DNA from 3 places in the Caballeronia sp. LZ035 genome. Region 3 is predicted to be linked to each of the others. Evidence: predicted binding sites of a transcription regulator. Region 3 holds the regulator's gene; each other region holds the start of a gene.
What was found. The regulator LexA, encoded in region 3, represses DNA repair genes until DNA is damaged. The targets are predictions, from matches to a motif close to ACTGTATNNNNATACAGT.
Positions count from the first base shown of each region.

Region 1: a site for LexA is predicted at 3,514-3,531, ahead of imuA (translesion DNA synthesis-associated protein ImuA). Genes of this name have one in related genera too.
Region 2: a site for LexA is predicted at 3,259-3,276, ahead of imuA (translesion DNA synthesis-associated protein ImuA). Genes of this name have one in related genera too.

Region 1 is NZ_JARUXS010000013.1:12,563-18,498, forward strand. It holds gene QCE88_RS41440 (hypothetical protein) at 1-111, opposite strand, end outside; gene QCE88_RS41445 (hypothetical protein) at 124-837, opposite strand; gene QCE88_RS42215 (AbrB/MazE/SpoVT family DNA-binding domain-containing protein) at 938-1,234, opposite strand; gene QCE88_RS41450 (hypothetical protein) at 1,462-1,638, opposite strand; gene QCE88_RS41455 (SOS response-associated peptidase family protein) at 1,694-2,653, opposite strand; gene QCE88_RS41460 (hypothetical protein) at 2,693-3,049, opposite strand; gene imuA (translesion DNA synthesis-associated protein ImuA) at 3,558-4,271, shown strand; gene QCE88_RS41470 (DNA polymerase Y family protein) at 4,195-5,658, shown strand; partial or broken gene QCE88_RS41475 (error-prone DNA polymerase) at 5,673-5,936, shown strand, end outside.
Region 2 is NZ_JARUXS010000006.1:26,924-32,859, reverse strand. It holds gene QCE88_RS39665 (error-prone DNA polymerase) at 1-1,001, opposite strand, end outside; gene QCE88_RS39660 (DNA polymerase Y family protein) at 1,120-2,583, opposite strand; gene imuA (translesion DNA synthesis-associated protein ImuA) at 2,507-3,247, opposite strand; gene QCE88_RS39650 (hypothetical protein) at 3,733-4,086, shown strand; gene QCE88_RS39645 (SOS response-associated peptidase family protein) at 4,144-5,115, shown strand; gene QCE88_RS39640 (hypothetical protein) at 5,203-5,424, shown strand; gene ligD (DNA ligase D) at 5,479-5,936, opposite strand, start outside.
Region 3 is NZ_JARUXS010000001.1:1,711,493-1,717,428, forward strand. It holds gene nodI (nodulation factor ABC transporter ATP-binding protein NodI) at 1-44, opposite strand, end outside; gene QCE88_RS08085 (universal stress protein) at 404-913, shown strand; gene QCE88_RS08090 (DUF2939 domain-containing protein) at 922-1,524, opposite strand; gene QCE88_RS08095 (hypothetical protein) at 1,622-1,951, opposite strand; gene lexA (transcriptional repressor LexA) at 2,175-2,852, opposite strand; gene QCE88_RS08105 (sulfate ABC transporter substrate-binding protein) at 3,111-4,145, shown strand; gene cysT (sulfate ABC transporter permease subunit CysT) at 4,246-5,130, shown strand; gene cysW (sulfate ABC transporter permease subunit CysW) at 5,127-5,936, shown strand, end outside.

The DNA of each region.
Region 1 (5,936 bases), on a different contig from region 3:
TGCAGCGATCCTCTCAATCAGGGCATGCTCATCGCCCTTGTACTGTCCGTTCACAAGAGCTCGCAGGTCCGCTTTTTCACCTGCGTGGTTGCGTTTGGTTGCCAGTTCCATTTCAACTCCTACTCAGCAATCCAAGGGGGGCGCGCCGACAGGTGCGAGCATGCGCGACCGGGACGCGACACTTCGGCTAAGGAATGAGGCCGCGTACGGCAGGCGACAGCGATGTTTGCACGAGGACGCCAGACGGCTGGAAGCTTTCCGACGAAGCATTCTGCGCACGAAAATTAGACCGCGCGTGCGCGTGGAGCGAAAACTGCATACGCGGCCCCATGCGCTGAACGGGACGCCCGGCTTCAGCACAGCAATGGACACTTTGCTTGGCTCGAAGCTGACCACCGAACCGTTGCGACGAATGACCTTGTAGTCGGCGAAATCGTAACGGTTGAATGCCTCAGCCAGGTCGGCGGCTCGTATCGGCACAACCGAGGTGTCCGCCGGCAGCAGTCGATCGAGCTGTGCCAGACGTGCACGCTTTATGGCCAGCTGCTCCTCACGCAGAGCGATGACTTTTTCGATCAACTGTGCGCGTTCAGGACTCGCGTTTAACCGATATACCTTTGCGAGGAGGTGATCCGCGTCTGCAATCGCCTTGTCCAACGTTGTTAAGGCGAGCCGCCTCGCTTGCTCGACTTCGACTCGCGAAAGTTGGATCTCGTCATCCCAATTCAGCATACTTTTCTCAATGGGGTATGTCACATGAGAAGCATCATAGCATGTTTTCCCATTTTTCCCAGCTTTTCCCACTTTTCCCTTTGCAGTGGCTAGTTGCAGCGGCAAATGCTCTCCACGCCATTAGCTACCGCGCTTGTTCGACCTGAGTCTCGTCATCACGAACGAGATATCGCACGAGCACATTCGTATCCACGGAGGCCATCAGCTACTCCAGGGATCCATGTCCTCGATGTCGCTTATCCGTCTTCCCCGACCCGGCCAGATCCAGAATCGACAAGTTCTTCGCCCGAACGATGACGTCGCCGTCTGGCGTCACTTGCCACTCAAGGCAGGTACCTGGTTCAGTGTGAAGGGCTGCTCTCACTCGTGCGGGAACGGTGGTCTGACCCTTCGATGTAATAGTTGATTTGGCCATATGCTTACCCTTACCTTTCGTGACATTGCAAGGCGACATCCCGCGCACATGCAGGGCCAACCACGGCAGACGGCCCCCTGCCATCATCGTGCACCACTAAGGAGATGCCTGAGACGCTCACGATCTGGGCCAGCTAAACAATGCGTCGCCTGCCATGTCGTTCCTGCTCTCGATTTGAGATACGGAGGCAACCAGCATGCCCTGCTCTCCGCTGCAGCGCTGATTTTTTGCCACTATCCGAGGCGAGGAGGTCGTGCAGCTTGCCGAACGCACTTGGCAGCCGCCCAATTCGCTTTCGCATGCGACGAGATCAACTATTCATGCTCGCGAAGTGCCGGGAGGGCGTCTTCCAGTACTTCAGCCGCTTCAGCATGAAGGCGCGCACATGCGTCATCAAGCGCCTCTCCGCTCGGCATTCGGCGTGATTCAGCAGAATCTCGCAACACGTTGATCGCAGCACGTAGCGCCAGCGCGGTGGTCAGTTGGGTCATGCGCTCCTCCTCGTCGTCCGTTGATAGCTGACCAGCTGCGATGCGACAAAAGCCTTCACGCAGCGAGACGGTGCTCATAATATGGCCGGTCGCGATCATCGAGAATGGCATACATCGCTTCGAGATCGGATCTGCCCGGGCTCAACCATGCCTCGATGTTTTCCGCCTTGATTGGGACGATACAACGGTCATGGCCGGCCGCTTCGACCTCAGGCGGCGGTTCATCTGTGATCGCGGCGAAGGAGAGTAAATCAGGCTCCCCAGGCGCAGTCCATCGCGACCAAAGGCAGGCGACGTGCATCAACTGGCCGTTGTTCGGACGGAATTCCAGGACAACATTTTCGTCCTGCTCATGCGATTCCAGGAGCGTGCCTTCCATCTTGGCCTTGCTGACGTTTTCATAGAACACGTCGACCAGCATGATGCCGTGCGTATGGCCAAAACACGGCTTCCAGAACCCTTCAAGATTATCCCGACGGGCGTTATACGTGCCGGGGAAGCGCCGATCATAGTTCTCAGGCTTGCCCGCGATACGACATTGATAGCGCATCGGCTTCACCACGTACTGTCCGTCTTCGATGATCAGCACCGGCGCATAGTGTCCAGGAAAGATTCGGAAGTCGCGATCCTTGGGTGTTGTGCGCCGCAGGTCGTCGAGCCGACGAAGAGCGGAATCGATCTTATCGGTGGCGATACGGCGGCTTTCTGTCGCCGCTTTCGTGACCTTTATCTGTAACGCACGTTCGGCATCGGCGAGGCGGGTGCGCTGCTTGAAAAGATCCTGTTCGAGTGTGTTCGCCTGCCCGGTGTTGAAACGATCGATGAATTCCTTGATCTGGCGTTCGTCGTCGTTATCTGGATGAAGAAAGGCGTCCTCCATCGCTTTCGGGATCTTGGCCTTGCTGCCTTCGGCGCGTTCCCAGAACAGGCGCGCGAACTCGCGGATATCCATCTGTGCGCCAAACATCTTCACATAGCGTCGATAGTCCGCTTGGATCTGCGCCGAGTAGCACACTGCCGCCTCCTGTAAGGTTCAGCTGTTCGCCTAGTTTGTCTATGTTGCCGTGCCGGTTGCTTCGCGGCACAGCTTCATCATCTTCTGGACCACCGTGCTCGCATGGTTTAACCCCATGTCGCCAGTGAAGAGCACTGGCACATCGGATTGACGAAGGGCGATCCCTGCGCTCTTCAAATCACGGCGGGCAATGTTGAGGGCCAATTGTCCGATGCGCACGCGCTCCGGCCAGCTCATCGTAACGAGGTTTCGCTTAAGCCAAATGCGGCAGCTATCCACGACGTGATCCACCCGCCACTCCTGTGTCAGCGCATGCGAGGCAGCAAGCGTTGCCACCAGAAAGCACAAGAGGTCGGCCCGCGCGCCATTCAGCTCGTCAATATCGGGTAGATCCATTGCGCTCCTCGTGTGTTCTTAACATACTAGTCGCCCTCGTCGGCTCCGTTCGCCCCCTCGCAAAATCAGCCGTTCCGACTGCCCGCTTGTACGCAAGTGCGGTCGGCTTACGCACTTTCAACGACCTAGATCGACGCCGCGCTGCAGGCAACTCCGCTCCGCCGCGCGATCGATTCCATCAGGCGTAGTAGTGGCGGTCCCACATTGTCGTTAGCTCGACAATGGTTTGAACTCGTCGGGCGACCCTGCCCCCACGGGTTGGTCATTCTCTTGCAAATAAGGCTCGCCGACATTTGCATAGGCAACAGCCTCATCAATCGTCACGTCGCTAGACGTCTCGCACGGCTTGGCGACGAGGTCGACGACCTCGAACGTCGGCGTCTCGGAGCGAGCATTCGGGTCAAGTTTCCGCGGCAACATAAAAAGGTGCAGATCATCGCATCGAGTTTTGCGCTACACTCGATACTGTACATTTATACAGTGGTTTCACGCCCCGCTATTACCGATCATGGCCGCTTTGCCTAAACACATCGAGTCGATTCACCCGGCGCTTTGGCGTGGGTCTCAGCTCGCACGTGCCTATGGCAAAACAATCGACACCGGCTACGCTGCGCTGTCTGCGGAACTGCCCGGCGGCGGTTGGCCGGTTGGCGCGCTGGTGGAATTACTGGTGCAACAGCCAGGCATCGGGGAGATGCGCTTGCTCAACCCTGCACTCGTCGCCTCAAGCAAGCGGCCGGTCGCCCTGCTACAGGCGCCGCACATACCGAACAGCTTGGCGTTCGCCTATCTGGGCGTGCCGCTGGACAAGCTCATGATGTTGCGCGCACCCAAGACAGCGGACGCCCTGTGGTGCGCCGAGCGTGTGCTGAACGCACGAAGTTGCGGTGCACTGCTCTTGTGGCAGCAGCATATCCGGTCTGAAGCACTGCGGCGTTTGCATCTGGCGGCACAAGCAACAGAAACCCTGCTGATTCTGGTCCGACCGCTTGCCGCCGCCCAGGATTCATCGCCTGCGACGTTACGGCTCGGTGTACGGCCGGCCAATGGCGGAATCGTCGTCGACGTGATCAAGAGACGAGGACCCACGCGCACCGACCAACTCTCCATCCACCTTCAACCTTCACCGATTCTGCTTAGCCCTCATGGCCGTGTTCGTCGCCATCTTCCTGCCCCGGCTCTCGCTGGAGGTGTTTCGGCCGAGGTACTCGCCTCGGGCTGAACACGGCTGTGTCGTGCTCGAACGTGACAAGGTCATTGTGCTTGATCAGGTGGCAAGAGAGGCCGGAGTAATGGTAGGCATGAAGCGCGGTGGCGTCACGACGCTCGCGGTGGATGCGTTGATGTTTGACCGCAGCCCCACGCGCGAGCTTGATGTGCAACGCGAAGTCGCCTTCGCGCTGCTGCGCTTTTCGCCTCAGGTAGCGGTGCGGGAAGAGGAAACGATTGTCGTGGACGTGACCGCAAGTCTGCGTCTGTTCGGCGGCATCCGACACGTTTGCCGGCAGATCCGAGAGACAGTCAACACGATCGGCTTGACCGCCCGCATGAGCGTCGCGCCTACGGGCCAAGGCGCGTGGCTTCTCGCCAAACGCGGCCGCCGGCGGGTACTCAAAATGGCCTCGCTTGAACGCAGTCTCGGGGAGCTTCCTTTCATGGTGGTCCCCGAAGTTCGGTCTTTTGGGGAATGGTTCAACGGCCTTGGTTGCCAAGTGCTCAACGATGTTCGCCGCCTGCCACGGGCAGGACTTAAAAAGAGGTGCGGTGTGGATTTACTGGATTCGCTTGACCGCGCCTATGGCCTGTCACCGGAACTCTACGAGTGGCTGGAGCTGCCGCCGTCGTTCAGCGCGCGCACCGAGTTGCCTGATCGCGTCGAGCACGCCGAAGCCGTCCTATTTTCCGCACGACGGCTGATCGTGCAGTTGTGCGGTTGGCTGAGCGCGCAGCAGCTCGCGCTCACGCAGGCGACGATCACGCTCGAACACGAACGCGGCCGTCAGGCGATCGAGCCGACGACGATCGATATTGCGCTTGCCGAGCCGACATGGCAGGAAGAGCATCTCGTTCGTCTTTTGAAGGAACGGCTCGGGCGCATTGAACTTGAGGCAGCCGTTATTGCCCTGCGTCTGACAGCATCGAAAGTGGAGCCGGCAGAGCCGCCGAGCGACTCGCTGTTCCCTGAGCCCGGCGGATCAGCTCAAGATCACAATCGCTTGCTCGAACTGCTGGTCGCGCGGCTTGGCGCCGAGAACGTCTTGCGGCCTGCACCGACTTCGGACCATCGCCCCGAACACGCGAATCAGTGGGTCCCAGTGCAAGCTGCAACGAAAGCGTGCCCTCCTCCGGCCGAACTTCCACGGCCGACGTGGCTGCTTGACGCGCCCGTGCGGCTAATGATCAAGCATCACCGACCGTTCTACGGATCCCCGCTAAAACTCGTCTCGACGGGCGAGCGCATTGAGGCCGGGTGGCACGACGGTGAACTGGTGTCGCGCGACTACTATGTCGCCGAGGCCGCGGATAAAAGCTGCTACTGGATCTACCGTGAACGACCGAGCGTGAAGACGGAAGAAGTCCGCTGGTTCCTTCACGGGCTGTTTGGATAATCGGTGGTGTTGCCGTGGATCTCTTTTCGTCAACGCTTCCTGACTACGCGGAGCTTTTCGCGTTCACGAACTTCTCGTTTCTCCATGGCGCATCGCACGGCGAAGAGCTCGTGCTGCGTGCGTCGCAACTCGGCTATTCGGGCCTTGCGATCACCGATGAGTGTTCACTCGCCGGCGTCGTGCGCGCGCACGTGCAGGCCAAGGAAGAAAAGCTGCCGCTCATCATTGGCTCCTACTTTCGACTCGTCCACGCCGACAAGCGTCCGGCATTCGGCCTT
Region 2 (5,936 bases), on a different contig from region 3:
CGTGCGAAGCGCACGATGTCATAGACGGTCAGGAAATACGCTTCATAGCGAAGCTCGCGAATGAGCTGCAGCTCATGCTCGATCTGTTGCTGCACGTTGTGTGGGACACCGGCAGGGAAGCGCCGGTGTGCGCCGATATAGGTCTCTTGCCGAAGATAGGCCTCATGTGTGTAGCCTTCGGGGACCAGTTCGTCCGGATACTCGTAGCGCAATTCGTCCAGCGAGAAATTGCAGCGCGCGAGCACCCTCAACGTTTCGGCAATCGCATGCGGCGGATACAGGTTCGCGAGCCGTAGGCGAGAACGCAAATGCTGCTCGGCATTGGGCGCCAGCTCATACCCGCACTCGGCCACGGGTTTGCCGACGCGAATCGCGGTCATGGTGTCTTGCAGGGGTTTTCTCGAGCGCACGTGCATCACGACATTGCCGGTGGCCACGACCGGAATTCCGGCTCGCAACGCCACCTGTTCAACGATGCCGCGATGGATGTCGTCCATCGCGCGCTGATGCAGCGTGAGCCCGATCCGCGCACGAGCCGGGAAGGTCTGGCGCAGCCAGTCGACTTGCGCCGTCAGCGTCTCTTCATTCGCCGGGAAGTCCGGCACCAGGATGGCGAGGCAGTTGGGAACGCCCTTCAAATGCGCGTACTTCGGTTCCGGCCGCGTGAGATCGTCGGGTGTCAGCAGGTAGCTGCCTTTGGCCGCCCGCATGCGCGCAAGCGTAATGAGCTCGCACAGGTTGCCGTAACCTTCACGGTTTTGGGCGAGCAAGATCAGGCCAAACGCGGGGCGAAATGGGGGACCAGCAGCAGGACCAGTAGCGGGGCGGTTTTTGGGACCGCTATCCGCACCCTGATTCGCATGAACCAGACGAAAGTACGAGCCGATAATCAGCGGCAGCTTCTCTTCCTTGGCCTGAACATGCGCGCGCACCACGCCCGCGACCGAACACTCGTCGGTGATGGCCAGTCCCGCGTAACCGAGTTGCGACGCGCGCAGCACCAGCTCCTCTCCGTGCGAGGCGCCTTGCAGGAACGAAAAGTTTTACTAAACGCGAAAAGCTCCGCGTAGTCGGGCAGGGCCGATGAGGGAAAGTCCACAATGCCACCTGCTTATCCGCTTAGCCGAACAACCCGTGCAGGAACCAGCGCGTTTCCTCGGTCTTGACGCTCGGCCGTTCGCGGTAGATCCAGTAGCAGCTTTTATCCTCCGCTTCCGCGACAAAATAATCGCGCGTCACCAGCGCCCCGTCATGCCATCCGGCCTCGATCCGTTCGCCGGTCGAGACGAGCTTGAGCGGCGAACCGTAAAACGGACGATGCTTCTTGACCATCAACCGTAACGGCGCATGCAGCAGCCACGTCGGTCGCGGGAGATCATCAGGCGCAGGGAGGGTCTTCGAGGGGCTCTGCACGGGCACCCACTGATTGGCGTGTTCCGGGCGATGATCAGGCGCGGGCGCTGGCCGCAGCACATTTTCGGCGCCCAGACGTGCCGCCAAGAGCTCTAGCAGCCGGTTATGGTCTTGCGCTGACCCACCTGGTTCGGGGAACAGCGAATCGCTGGGCGGCTCGGCCGCTCGCACTTCCGAGGCCGTGAGCCGCACGGCGATGACCGCGGCTTCGAGCTCCGTGCGCCCGAGTCGCTCCTTCAAGAGACGAACGAGGTGCTCTTCATGCCAGGTTGGCTCAGCGAGTGCGATCTCAATGAGCGTCGGTTCGATGGCCTGGCGTCCGCGTTCATGCTCGAGCGTGATCGTGGCATGCGTGAGCGCCAGCTGCTGAGCCGCGAGCCACCCGCAGAGCTGCACGACGAGTCGCCGCGCGGAAAAGAGGATGGCTTCGGCATGCTCAACGCGATCAGGCAGTTCAACGCGTGCGCTGAAGGTCGGCGGCAGTTCGAGCCATTCGTGCAGTTCAGGTGCCAGGCCATAGGCCCGGTCCAGGGAATCGAGTAGGTCCACGCCACATCTCTTCTTTAAACCTGCACGGGGCAGGCGTTGGATATCACTCAGGACGCGGCAGCCCAGTCCGTTGAACCAGTCGGCGAAGGGGCGCAGCTCCGGCACCACCATGAAGGGCAAGACGCCCAGGTAGCGTTCGAGCGAACGCATCTTGAGCACGCGCCGGTGGCCGGGCTTGGCGAGGAGCCACGCACCACGGCCGGTGGGCGCGACGCTCATGCGCGCGGTGACGCCGATGGTCTTGACGACGTCCCTGATGTCCCTGCACACACGCAGGATGCCGCCGAAGAGGCGCAAGCTCGCGGTGACGTCGACGACAACGGTTTCCTCTTCGCACACGGCCACCTGCGGCGAGAAGCGCAGCAGCGCGATCGCCACCTCGCGCTGCATCTCGTGTTCGCGCGCGGCGCTCCGGTCGAACATCACCGCTTCGGGCGCGAGCGTCGTGACCCCGCCGCGCTTCATCCCCACTCGCACGCCCGCGTCCCTCGCCAGCGCATCGAGCACGATGACTTTGTCGCGCTCGAGCACCACGCACCCGTGCTCAGACAGAGGCGACCACCTCGGTCTGAACACCTCCAGCGAAAGCCGGGACAAGTGAATGGCGACGAACACGGCCATGGGGACTCAGCAAGATCGGCGACGGTTGTAGGGTGACGGTCAATGGCTCAGTTCGGTTGGGACCGCGCCGTTTAATCACGTCGACTGCGATCCCGCCCTCTGCCGGTCGCACGCCAAGCCGTAAGGTCGCCGGCGACGCATCCTGGGCGCTGGCAAGCGGACGCACCAGGATCAGCAACGTCTCGGTCGCCTGAGCGGCCAGATGCAAGCGCCGCAACGCCTCGGAGCGGATGTGCTGCTGCCAGAACAGCAGCGCACCGCAACTTCCGGCCTGCAGCACACGCTCCGCGCACCACAAGGCGTCCGCCGTTTTCGACGCACGCAGCCACATCAGCTTGTCCAGCGGCACGCCAAGGTACGAGAACGCCAGCGCATTCGGCACATGCGGCGCCTGCAGCAGCACGACGGGCCGCCGAGCGCGTTGAGCCTGCTGACCCTGCTGAGCTACTCGCGCGAGCGCCGGGCGCATCAGACGCATTTCCCCGATGCCGGGCTGCTGAACCAGTAATTCCACGAGCGCACCCAGCGGCCAGCCGCCGCCGGGCAACTCCGCCGACAACGCCGCGTAGCCGGTGTCGACGGTCTTACCGTAGGCACGCGCCAACTGCGATCCGCGCCAGAGGCTTGGGTGAATCGACTCGACATGTTTGGGCAGGGCTGCCATTTTGCATAAGTACTGTATGTATGTACAGTACTTTACATCGAAATCCGCAACGCGGTATTGCGCCCTTTTTTGTCGCGGCTGGCATCTCGGGCGACTATCCTGCTTGGTTACTGCGGGGAATACGGAACGGCGCCGGCAGCGCGGTCGGTAACCAATCCTTGGGCGTTGCCCAAGCCGGGCGCCCAAGACGAAGTCAGGTTGATTCCGGCGCCGGCGCCCACAATTATTTTTCAGGCGGGGCATTGAGCGCCCGGCGGTAGATTTCCCCCGTCGGTCCACTCTGAAAGCGAATTGCTGAGGGCTCGAGCGGCGCGCTCTTGCGAACAGTCTGTGGGGTTTTATGAACAAGATCGGTAGTTGCATTTCACATGGATTGGGGACCGGCCATGCCCCACGCCGCGGACGGTCCCCTACCTCCGAAAGTTAGAGAATGTCGATAGGTTCCAAGCACCAGGTACGAAGTAAAGGACGAAACGAGACGACGTATGGCCGGATCTGATAGCAACGAAGTGTTGGATGTGTCGGACGCGCGCGCGGAGCTGCTGTGCTTCCTGGTCGCGACCGTGGCAGCCTCCCATTCGCTCACCTACGAGTGGCGAGTCGATCATCTCGTAGAGAGTTGCCGCATCTGGCTTCGACGCAATCGCCTTTGGATGGATTGGCTCGAGCGCGTGCGCCTCGGCCAGCTGGCGCTCAAGATCGCACAACGCGACCTGAAGGGCGCCGGCATCGCGGTGCGCCAGTCGAATGTCCAGGCGCTCTTCACGGGCGACATGCAACTGAACTATTCGTGCACCGTCATCAAGAAGATGCTGGCGCTGTGCAAAGAGGCGCTCTGACGTCCTGGGCACGACTCCTTGGAGCGCCGCTATCACGACAAGAGGGGAACCCAATACATGTGTTACTCCGCGCAAATCCAGGCTGACTATCGCCGCTACGTGAAGATGTTCGGCGCACAGATGGACATCCGCGAATTCGCGCGACTGTTCTGGGAGCGCGCCGAGGGCAGCAAGGCAAAAATCCCCAAGGCGATGGAAGACGCCTTCCGCGAGCCTCAAACCGATGACGAGCGTCAGATCAAGACCTTCATTGATCGATACAACGCGGAACAGGCGACCAAGGTCGAGCAGGAGCTTTTCAAGCAGCGAACGCGGCTGGCCGATGCTGAACGCACGCTGCAGACAAAAACGACCAAAGCGGCGACCGAAAGCAAGCGCATCGCAACCGACAAGATCGATGCGGCGTTACGGCGCTTGGCCGACTTCGGTCGAACTGAACAAGAGCCCCGTGACTCACGCATCTTTCCCGGCTACTATGCGCCCGTGCTCGTGGTCGAAGACGGGCAGTATGTCGTCAAGCCGATGCGCTACCAGTGTCGCATCGCGGGGAAGCCTGCGAACTATGATGTTAAGTACCCCGGAACATATAACGCGCGGCGCGATAGTCTGGAAAAGTTCTGGAAGCCGTGTTTCGGCTACACACACGGATTGCTGCTCGTTGACGTCTTTTACGAGAACGTCGCGAGAGCAAAGTGCGAGAACACGTTATTCGAGACGCATGACGGACCGCAGGCACCCGGCGAAAAAGTCGTCCTGGAGTTTCGCCCCAACAGCGGTCAGTTGCTGATGGTGGCGTGTCTCTGGTCGAAGTGGACGGCTCCCGGTCAGCCGGATCTCCTCTCGTTTGCCGCCATCACCGATGAACCACCTGCTGAGGTGGAAGCAGCAGGCCACGACCGCTGCATCGTCCCAATCAAGCGAGAAAACGTCGACGTCTGGCTAAATCCGCAGGCGTCCGACCTTGCAGCACTCGACGCGATTCTCGAGGACCGAGACCGGCCTTACTACGAGCATCGACTTGCCGCGTAGATCGTGGACAACGGGAGCCGCTTGCCGGTGGCTGCTCGGAACGCGCCTTGCTTCGCTGTCGTTGTTCTTTACTGAGGAGGTGCAACGATGCCAGGCGACAACTCGTATAAGCCCGGTGAGATCGTCAAGCTGTCCGGCATCTATTCCGTCGTTCATGACGATGGCAAGGATACGTTCGAAGTCACGTGTGTCGAGGGCGAACATTTTCCTCCGACGAGAAGCGGCAAAGGTGCCCACTTTGAGCTCAAATACGCGGCGACGCACTCCCACAAGCACGGTGAACTGAAGGGCACCGAGGCGCGTGGGTGACATGGCTAAGGTGATTGCTGTCCCGCCGGCGTGAGGTGCTGCCTGTCTAGCGCTTCATGCCGACCGCTTCATGCCGACTGCCCGGCGCATCGCGGCGGTGATGCCTTGCCGCGTGCGCAAGTAGCCTTCCCACGGATCCGCTGCGAGTGTGCGTTGTCGCTGGATGGCTTGCGCCATCGTCCACTGATCACCGCTTTTTACGTCCTTCAACTCATCCCACGATATCGGCATCGAAACCGCCATGCCGGGGCGGGCGCGCACCGAAAACGCGGCCACCGTACTGGCGCTGCGACCATTGCGCAGATAGTCGATGAAGATCTTGCCAACGCGATTTTTCGGCCCCAGCACAGCTGAGAATCGCTGCGGCACGACGCGCGTCATGTGCTGTGCGACCGCTTGGGAGAAAAGCTTCACGTCCTCCCAGCCCTGTCGGCGGGTGAGGGGCACGACGATATGAAAGCCCTTGCCGCCGCTCGTCTTCGCAAATGAGCGCAGGCCCAGCTCATCCAGCA
Region 3 (5,936 bases):
GGTGTGCCGGCACGCGCTGGCTGCTGCAATGTTTGATCAGTCATGCAATCGTGTTGCGGGAAAAATCGATGGGAAATCCAGCGGGCTAGTGTAATCCAATGCACCAGCGTGGCGCTCGGCGTGCCGTGGCAAGCGGCAAGGCCGTTTCGAAACCGTGCGTGCGTTGCGTGGTTTGTTCCGCCTGTATCGTTCGAGGCTTGTCTGGCAGGAATGTTGCACGGCTGGCACGACGCCAGCTTGCGTATACGGCGTACGCGTCCGGTTAGCGTTTTCCACCGTTGTGACGCTCTGAGCGACACACGATGATGAAGATGTGACACCACGGGAAATCGCATTGCCTTCACGTGCCCCATTCCGATCCGGAACGCCGGCGCGCAGGGCAACTCCGGCCAGGGAGGTCAAGATGGATAGCTATCGAAAAATCCTGCTGTGCTATGACGGCTCCAGAGAGGGTCGCAAGGCGCTGCGTCAGGGCGCGAATCTCGCGCTCGACCTGAAGGCGGAAACGCACATTCTGGCTGTCGTCGACATGCGATCGAGCATCGCACAGAGCGCCGGGCTGCTGACCGACATGGCCTGCGGCCGCTTCGAGGACGCCGCGCGCGACATCCTCCAGGAAGGCGTGGACTGGTTGCGCGAACGCGGCCTGGCGGCGCAGGGACATTTCGCGTTCGGTCATCCGATCGATGAAATCGCGGCGCTCGCCGATCAGCTGAACGTGGATCTGGTGGTCGTCGGGCATCGCTGCCGCAATGGACTCGCGCGCTGGTGGATGGGCGCGGGGAACACGCCGCTGCTCGACCGCGTGAAGTGCAGCATTCTGGTCGCCGTGTGTCAGGCGGGGGAATCGACCGAGGCGGAAGAAGACGCTGCCATGGCGGCCCGGCCCGCCAAGGCCGAAGCGGGCGCCTGAACGACGCTTCAGCCGTCCAGGTTCACCGCGACGAGCTTCCACGATACGAGGCCATCGCGGTGAAAAATGGCTGAGTAGCGGGCGTCGCCTGCGCCGTGCTGATAGGTCACGACGAAAGTGTTCAAGCCTTGATAGCCCGCTGTCGTGGCGGGCGGTTGGGGCGCCGCATCGGGCGCTGGGGCATTGTTGCCCGAAGCCGGCGCTCCCGATGAAACCGGCGGCTCGTTCGTTCCGGCCGGCGGCGGACGTTCGCCGGGTGTGCCGCGCGGCGGGATGCCGTTGAGAATGGCCGCGACACCGTCAGGCGTGGCGTAGGTATCCACCAGCGGACCGACCACCGCCGCGCCGATCATCGCCCCGATGATCGCCAGCGGATTGCCGCTCTTCTGAATGTCCACGCGCCGCGTGAGCAGGGCGGCAACCTGCTCCTTGAGGCTCGCGCGCAGCGCGGGGTAATCGACATATTGGTTGACCGTCTGCGCGTCGCGCGCATCGGCCGCGCGCTTGAGGCGATTCAATGCGATATACGGCGATGCGTAGAGATATCCCAGCAGTCCGATGACGATCAGGACGACGAGCGTGGTCAGGGTGAAGCGGGTAGTGCGGGACATGCGACGGAAGGGCCTCGTGCGGAACGTGAATTCCGATTGACCGCGCATGCGCCCGATAAATCCCGCGAACCGGAATTCAACGTCTGCCGAACCCCGCTTATGCGAGGATTCCGCCCGCCAGTCCGGCGCTTTCCTCGGCGATGCAGCGGTCGAGCATGCGCGACACTTCGTCGATCTTGCCGACCAGGATTACGCGGGATTGTCCACGATAAACGCGCACCGGCGCGCGTTCCGCCGCTTCCGCGTGCACGGTGCTGTTCAGCGACACCCGCGCAAAAGCAGGTTGACGCGACGGCAGTGCGGGCATGTCCGTCTCGAAGAGATCCGGCGTGGTTTCGGCGCGCGGCATGCCGCACGAAATCAGCGTGCGCAGATGACGCAGACGGCCGAATTGGCGGAAGGGCAACAAGCGGGCGAAACGTTCCATGGTGACTCTCCAGACGATAGGGCGCACAGCGGCGCGCCGTGAACGGTGGCCGTCATGCTGGTTTTTCGGTTGAACGCCCGAGTGAGCGTCGCTGCGGTTGGTGAGGTGATATTCCGCTTTGTCCAGGACATTTCTTGTCTCTTTGGGACAAGCGGGACATCAAAATTCCGAATCTTTTCCGAGTCTTGGCCTCATTGATCTCACCAACGCTTATGCGGGGACGTCAGAATTCGCCGGAACGAATCAGGCCGACCGCAATGCCTTCGAGCGCGAACTCGCCGCTGCCGGAGCGCACGAAAATGTTCTCGTAGTCCGGATTCTCGGCGATCAGCTCGACGCCATCGCGATGACGCTTCCAGCGCTTCACCGTCACGTCGTCGCCCAGACGCGCGACGACGATTTGCCCGTCCTTTGCTTCGGTGCGCTTCTGCACGGCGAGCAGGTCGCCGTCGAGAATGCCCGCGTCGCGCATGGACAGCCCGCGCACCTTCAGCAAGTAGTCCGGCTTGCTCGAAAACAGCGCCGGGTCACACGCGTAGTGCTGCGAGATGTGCTCCTGCGCGAGGATGGGACTACCGGCCGCAACCCGGCCGACGAGCGGCAGCGAGAGCTGCATGATGCTCGCATGCGGGAGCGTGAACTGATGCGGCATGTCTTCCAGCCGCTCGATGCGCGTTGCCTCGGCGAGCAGGCGAATGCCGCGCGACGAGCCCGCCGCGAGTTCGATCACGCCCTTGCGTGCGAGCGCCCTGAGATGTTCCTCGGCCGAATTGGCCGAACTGAAGCCGAGTTCGGCGGCGATCTCGGCGCGTGTGGGCGGGAAGCCCGTACGCTCGATCGCGCGCTGGATCAGCTCGAACACCTGCTGCTGCCGCGCGGTGAGTTTGGATGTCTTGTTCACTGGCTCGGACCCCTGGGGCACTGTATGGATGGACAGGTGACTGTATTTTTATACAGTATTCCGCGCTTTTCAAGCTTTACTTTAAGTTCGGCCTTGCAGGCCCCCGATACGCTCGATGCGCGGCCGGAGTGCCTTTCTACGCACAGGAATAAGCTTCTTAGCAGTTTTACGTATAAAAAAGTGAGAAACGATTATTTCTAATCATATAGACGCCTAGTTAGACTGATTCCGTCAATTCGATAAGACGGAGAACGGGGAATGCAAAGCTTGAAATGGGGATTGGGCCGGGGCGCGCGACGCCTGCTTGCGGCGGCGGCACTGACGGCTGCGGGCATCGGCATGGCGGCGTCAGCGAGCGCGGAGACATCGTTCTTGAACGTGTCCTACGATCCGACGCGCGAGCTCTATCAGGACTTCAATCAGGCCTTCGCGAAGAAGTGGAAGGCCGAGACGGGCGAGACCGTCACCTTCAAGCAGTCGCACGGCGGCTCCGGCGGTCAGGCCCGTGCGGTCCTCGACGGTCTGCAGGCCGACGTCGTTACCCTTGCGCTGGCGTATGACATCGACGCCCTGGCGAGCAAGGGGCTCGTCAACGCGGACTGGCAAAAGCGTCTGCCGGACAACGCCTCGCCGTACACCTCGACCATCGTGTTCCTGGTGCGCAAGGGCAATCCGAAGCACATCAAGGACTGGGACGATCTGGCGAAGCCGGGCGTGTCGATCGTCACGCCGAATCCGAAGACCTCGGGCGGCGCGCGCTGGAACTACCTTGCCGCGTGGGCGTATGCGCAGCACAAGCCGGGCGGCAACGAGCAGAGCGCGAAGGACTTCGTGACGAAGCTCTACAAGAACGCGGGCGTGCTCGATTCCGGCGCGCGCGGCGCAACGACGAGCTTCGTGCAGCGCGGCCAGGGCGACGTGCTGATCGCGTGGGAGAACGAGGCGTTCCTGTCGCTGAAGGAGTTCGGTCCGGAGAAGTTCGAGATCGTGGTGCCGTCGGTGAGCATCCTGGCGGAGCCGCCGGTCGCGGTGGTGGACAAGGTCGTCGACAAGCACGGCACGCGCAAGCTCGCCGAGGCGTATCTCAAGTATCTGTATAGCGACGAAGGCCAGCAGATCGCCGCGCGCAACTTCTATCGGCCGCGTTCGAAGACCGTGCCGGCCGACCTCACGAAGCAGTTTCCGAAGCTGAAGCTCTACACCATCGACGACACGTTCGGCGGCTGGGCCAAGGCGCAGAAGACGCACTTTGCCGATGGCGGCGTGTTCGACTCGATCTACCAGCCGCAGTAAGGACAGGTCACGACGACGCGGCGCACCCATGACGCCGCGCGTCGTTCAGGCAGTACCCCGGCAGTACGCGCCTCCCCCGGCGCAAAAGGAAGACTCAAGGATGACGACCTTCACATTCAGGAAACCGAGCGCGTTGCCCGGTTTCGGCCTGACCCTCGGCATCACGCTGGCTTATCTGAGCCTCGTGGTGCTGATTCCGCTTGCGGCCACCTTCGCGAAGACCGCGACGCTCGACTGGGCCCAGTTCGTCCGCGCGGTGACCTCGCCGCGCGTGCTGGCCTCGTACCGGCTGACGTTCAGCGCGGCCCTCGGCGGCGCGCTCATCAACGCCGTGTTCGGCTTTCTCGTCGCGTGGGTGCTGGTGCGCTACACGTTCCCGTTCAAGCGCATCGTCGATGCGATGGTCGACCTGCCGTTCGCGCTGCCCACGTCGGTCGCGGGCATCTCGCTCGCCGCGGTCTATGCGAGCAACGGCTGGGTGGGCCAGTATCTCGCGCCGCTCGGCATCAAGGTCGCGTTTACGCCGCTCGGCGTGCTGGTCGCGCTGACGTTCATCGGCCTGCCGTTCGTCGTGCGCACGGTGCAGCCGGTGCTGGAGGACTTCGAGCGCGAGCAGGAAGAAGCCGCCGCATGCCTTGGCGCGTCGCGCTGGCTGACGTTCCGCCGGGTGGTGCTGCCGTCGCTGTTGCCCGCCTTGCTGACGGGCTTCGCGCTGGCGTTCGCGCGTGCGCTCGGCGAATACGGCTCGGTCATTTTCATCGCCGGCAACGTGCCGATGAAGTCCGAGATCACCTCGCTGCTCATCATCACCAAGCTCGAACAGTACGACTATGCCGGCGCCACCGCACTCGCCGTCGTGATGCTGTGCGTGTCCTTCCTGATGCTGCTGCTCATCAACACCTTGCAGTGGTTCCTGCAACGGCGCACCAGCAAGACCGGAGCCGCGCCCGCACGAGTGTCCCAGGCGGCGGGAGAACCGGCATGAGCAAGGTCCTGCCATTGCAAACCTCGTCGCAGCGCGACACGCACACGCTCAATCCCGTCACCGAACCGCGCGCGGTGCGCTGGCTGCTGACGGGCATCGCGCTCGCGTTCCTGGCGTTCTTTCTCGTCGTGCCGCTCGCGGCCGTGTTCGCGCAGGCCTTCGCCAAGGGCCTCGACTACTACTTCGAGTCGCTGAAGGACCCGGATGCGTGGTCCGCGATCAAGCTGACGCTCCTGACGGCCGCGATCGCCGTGCCGCTGAATCTCGTGTTCGGGCTGGCGGCTTCGTGGGCCATCGCGAAGTTCGACTTTCGCGGCAAGGCGCTGCTCACCACGCTGATCGATCTGCCGTTCTCGGTGTCGCCGGTGATCTCCGGCCTCATCTATGTGCTGATGTTCGGCGCGCAGGGCTGGTTCGGCCCGTGGCTCGCCGCGCACGACGTGCAGATCATCTTCGCGGTGCCGGGCATCGTGCTCGCGACGATCTTCGTGACGTTCCCGTTCGTCGCGCGTGAACTGATTCCGCTGATGCAGGCTCAGGGCAACGACGAAGAAGAAGCGGCGCATGTGCTGGGCGCGTCGGGCTGGCAGATCTTCCGTCGCGTGACCTTGCCCAATGTGAAGTGGGGCCTGCTGTACGGCGTGATCCTCTGCAACGCGCGCGCCATGGGCGAGTTCGGCGCAGTCTCGGTGGTTTCCGGCCACATTCGCGGCCAGACCGACACCATGCCGCTGCACGTCGAAATCCTCTACAACGAATACAACTTCTCGGCAGCGTTCGCGGTGGCGTCGCTGCTTGCGCTGCTC